DNA from 2 places in the Bradyrhizobium sp. DN3 genome. Region 1 is predicted to be linked to the other one. Evidence: riboswitches for the same ligand, from Rfam matches in the RefSeq annotation. Region 1 holds a riboswitch; the other holds the start of a gene.
What was found. A riboswitch is a leader RNA that binds a small molecule or an ion and turns the genes downstream of it on or off. The one in region 1 is predicted to bind S-adenosylmethionine.
Positions count from the first base shown of each region.

Region 1 (2,199 bases):
CCTGCTTGCCGCCCTTGACCTCGAAGCCGACCAGCGTCGAGCCGCCGCGCATCTGCTTCTTCACCAGCGCCGCCTGCGGATGATCGGCGCGGCCGGGATAGACCAGCCGCGAGATCTTCGGATGGCTGGCCAGCACCTCGGCAATGCGCGCCGCGGTATCGGTCTGCGCGCGCACGCGAACGCCCAATGTCTCAAGGCCCTTGAGCAGGACCCAGGCGTTGAACGGCGAGATCGACGGGCCGGTCTGGCGCATGAAATTGTGGATGTGCTCGGCGATGAAGGCTTCCGAGGACAGGATGATGCCGCCCAGACAGCGGCCCTGGCCGTCGATGTGCTTGGTCGCCGAATAGACCACGACATCGGCCCCGAGCGCGAGCGGGCTCTGCCAGATCGGCGTTGCGAACACGTTGTCGACGACGAGCCGCGCACCGCCCCTGTGCGCGATCTCGGCGATGCCGGGGATGTCGAGCACATCGAGCGTCGGATTGGTCGGGCTCTCCAGGAAGAACGTCTTGGTGTTGGGCTTGAGCGCCCGCTGCCACTGGCCGAGATCGAGCCCGTCGACCAGCGTGGTCTCGATGCCGTAGCGCGGCAGCAAATCCTGCACCACATAGAGGCACGAGCCGAACAGCGCCCGCGAAGCGACCACATGGTCGCCCGCCTTCAGCGGCGCCAGGATCGCGGTCGTCACCGCCGCCATGCCGGTGGCCGCCGAGCGGGCCGCCTCGGCGCCTTCGAGCTCGATCATGCGGCGCTCGAACATCGCGATGGTCGGATTGGAGTAGCGCGAATAGATGAAGCCCGGGTCCTCGCCCTTGAACCGCGCCTCGCACTCCTCGGCGCTGTTGTAGACGTACCCTTGCGTCAGGAACAGCGCCTCCGAGGTCTCGCCATATTGCGAGCGCAGGGTCCCGGAATGGACCAGGCGGGTTTCGGGACGGTAGGTGGCAGGCGACTTCGACATAGGACCCTCCGACATGACCGTCGAGCGAGAACGGTCACAAAAAAACCGGCCTGGATATCTCCACGGGCCGGGATCACAGAGGTCCCCGGCCTGTTTAGCGACTTATTTAACGTGGCTGCAAGCCGGCCGGCTCAAATCACCACGGGATAAGTGATGCTCATATTCCGCAATGCCCTTTCCGTCAAGGCGTCCATCGGATAGCCGTAAAAGGCTAGTATTTCCCGTATATCGGGATGCGTTGCCCCTTGCTGAGGATCCCCGGTTGACGTTCACGGTCGCTGCCGACGCCAATGGTATCCTGCCCGACCGCATGATCGCGGCGATGGCGGAGGCGGGGCTCATCCTGCCCGCGTACGACTTCGTCGAAAGCCAGATCCAGCCGGCAAGCCTCGATTTGCGCCTCGGCGACATCGCCTATCGCGTCCGTGCCAGCTTCCTGCCCGGTCCCGGCGCCACCGTCGCCGAACGCATCGACGAATTGAAGCTGCACGAGTTCAGCCTGGCCGACGGCGCGGTGCTCGAGACCAATTGCGTCTACATCGTGCCGCTGCTGGAAAGCCTCGCGCTGCCGCCGGAGATCGTCGCGGCCGCGAACCCCAAGAGCTCGACCGGCCGGCTCGACGTCTTCACCCGCGTGATCGCCGATGGTACCCGCCGCTTCGACATGATCGGCGCCGGCTATCATGGCCCGCTCTATGCCGAGATCAGCCCGAAGACGTTTCCGGTGCTGGTGCGCGAGGGCTCACGCCTGTCGCAGGTGCGCTTCCGCACCGGCGACGCCATCCTCAATGCCGACGAGCTCGATGCGCTGCATGCCGCCGAGCGCCTGGTCGACATCGACGATGCCGATCTCTCCGGCGGCGTTGCCGTCTCTGTCGACCTGTCGGGTGAGAAAGCGAATGGCTTCGTCGGTTATCGCGCCAAGCGCCACACCGGCGTCGTCGACGTCGACCGCCGCTCCGGCTATGCGGTAGAGGATTTCTGGGAGCCGATCTCGGCCCGCCCCGACGGCAGCCTGATCCTCGATCCCGGCGAGTTCTACATCCTCGCCTCCAAGGAAGCTGTGCAGGTCCCGCCCGACTACGCCGCCGAGATGGTGCCGTTCGATCCCTTGGTCGGCGAATTCCGCGTGCACTATGCCGGATTTTTCGATCCCGGCTTCGGCTATGCCGGTGCGGGCGGGCAAGGCGCGCGCGCCGTGCTGGAGGTGCGCTCGCGCGAAGTACCCTTCATTC
Region 1 is NZ_JAULLN010000068.1:280-2,478, forward strand. It holds gene AAE027_RS39300 (O-succinylhomoserine sulfhydrylase) at 1-964, opposite strand, end outside; SAM riboswitch at 1,038-1,117, opposite strand; gene AAE027_RS39305 (2'-deoxycytidine 5'-triphosphate deaminase) at 1,227-2,199, shown strand, end outside.

Region 2 (2,199 bases), on a different contig from region 1:
GATGCCGGCGAACGCCTTCGCCAGCACGCCGCCATGATCGGCGGCGATGTCGAAATAATCCATCGCGCGTGTCAGATACAGATACGAGTTGGCGTCGAAGCGCTCGACAAAGGACGAGCCCTGGTAGCGCAGATAGGACTCGACCTGGAAGTCGGCATCGAACGAGAAGGTCGGCAGCTCACGGTCCTGCATGCGGCGGCCGAACTTGCGATGCAGCGCGGCGTCGGAGAGATAGGTGATGTGCGCCGCCATGCGTGCCACCGCGAGGCCGCGATGCGGATGGATGCCGCGGTCGGCATAGCCGCCATTGTGCCAGTCGGGATCGGCCATCACGGCCTGGCGGCCGAGCTCGTGGAACGCGATGTTCTGCGCCGAGTGCCGCGTCGAGCAAGCAATCGCCAGTGCGGAGTACACGCGAGCAGGATAGGCCGCGGTCCATTGCAGCACCTGCATGCCACCCATCGACCCGCCCACGACCGCGAACAGCGTGTCGATGCCGAGCCGGTCGATCAGCATCGCCTGCGCGCGCACCATGTCGGGAATGGTGATGACAGGGAAATCGAGGCCCCAGACCTTGCCCGTGGCGGGATTGATCGATGCCGGCCCGGTCGAGCCCATGCAGCCGCCGATCACGTTGGAGCAGATGATGAAGTAGTGCTTGGGATCAATGGGTCGACCGGGGCCGACCAGCGTCTCCCACCAGCCGGGCTTGCCGGTGACGGGATGCACATTGGCGACATGCTGGTCGCCGGTCAGCGCATGGCAGATCAGAACGGCGTTGGAGCGATCGGCGTTCAATTCGCCATAGGTCTGGTAGGCGATCTGGAACGGCGACAGATCGATGCCGCAATCGAGCCGTAGCGGTTGATCGGCGCCGAAATACATAACCTGCGAACTCGGATGATCGACCTCGTGCGACCGATCATCGGTGCTGATCGCAGGACTCGGTATCGACTTGACGCTACCCATTTTGACCATCGACCTCGTTTGCGATCGGACTTCAGACCGCAGTGACATCAGGCCATGAAAAACCCGGCCTGAACGATAGGTTCGGCCGGGATCGGAAGCGTCCCCGGCCTGTTTAGCGAGTTTTTTAACGTGGCTGCAAGCCGGCCGGCTCAAATGACCACGGAACAGGCAAAAACTACCGTCTGGGGCGGTTTTCGTCAAGTCGCGGCCCGGATCAACCGGATTTGCCTCCGAGCGGTCGATCGAAAAGGCCGTCATTTCTCTTTGCTTTCGCTGCCTATCCTGCCTAATCAGGATAGACCGCAGCTGACCGCTTTTGCGGATCGGCACCTCTCAACAGCTCTTTGTCAGTCATGTCCCAACGTCCGCCCGCGCCACCATCGCTTCAGGAATTGCGCAAGGAGATCGACGCGATCGACGAGGGCATGCATCGCCTCCTGATGCAGCGCGGCGACATCATCGACCGTCTAATCCAGGTGAAGCAGACCCAGGAAGTCGGCTCGGCGTTCCGCCCGGCGCGTGAGGCCGCCATGATGCGTGACCTCGTGCAGCGCCATCGCGGCATCCTGCCGCTCGACACGGTCGAGAGCATCTGGCGCGTCATCATCTCGACCTTCACCTATGTGCAGGCGCCTTTCTCCGTGCATGCCGACATCTCGGTGAGCGAGCCGGCCATGCGAGATTCCGCGCGCTTTCATTTCGGCTTCACCGTGCCTTACGTCGCCCATTTCAGCGCGCAGGCCGCGGTGGAGGCGGTGGCGAAATCCAAGGGCGACCTGGCGCTCGTTTCGGCGACCTCGAGCCGCACGCCGTGGTGGCTGGAGCTGGAAGCCGACGGCGCGCCCAAGATCATCGCGCGGATGCCGTTCGTCGAGCGCGCCGACCATCCGGCCGCACTGCCGGTGTTCGCGATCTCGCGCGTCGCCGACAGCGCCCTGGTGACGGAGGTCGAGACCTTCAGCGTGCGCGTCTCCGGGTGGAACGCCGAGGTCGCGCGCGCGCTGTCGCCGCTTGCCGAGATCGTGGCAGTGCCCGATACCGCCTTCGACGGCGCGGCATTGCTGGTCTCGGTCACGAGCGCGACCAGCATCGACAAAATCAAGGCTGCCCTGATCGAGGCGGGGGCCTCGGTGCGCTCCACGGCCCTCGTCGGCAGCCACGCAACGCGCTATACGGTGCCCCCGACCGGGCCAAAATCGTAGATCGCGAACCGCCTGAAGCCACTTTTGG
Region 2 is NZ_JAULLN010000022.1:57,102-59,300, reverse strand. It holds gene metX (homoserine O-acetyltransferase MetX) at 1-969, opposite strand, end outside; SAM riboswitch at 1,061-1,140, opposite strand; gene AAE027_RS28555 (chorismate mutase) at 1,323-2,171, shown strand.
Region 2: another riboswitch for S-adenosylmethionine. It lies ahead of metX (homoserine O-acetyltransferase MetX); the one in region 1 lies ahead of AAE027_RS39300 (O-succinylhomoserine sulfhydrylase).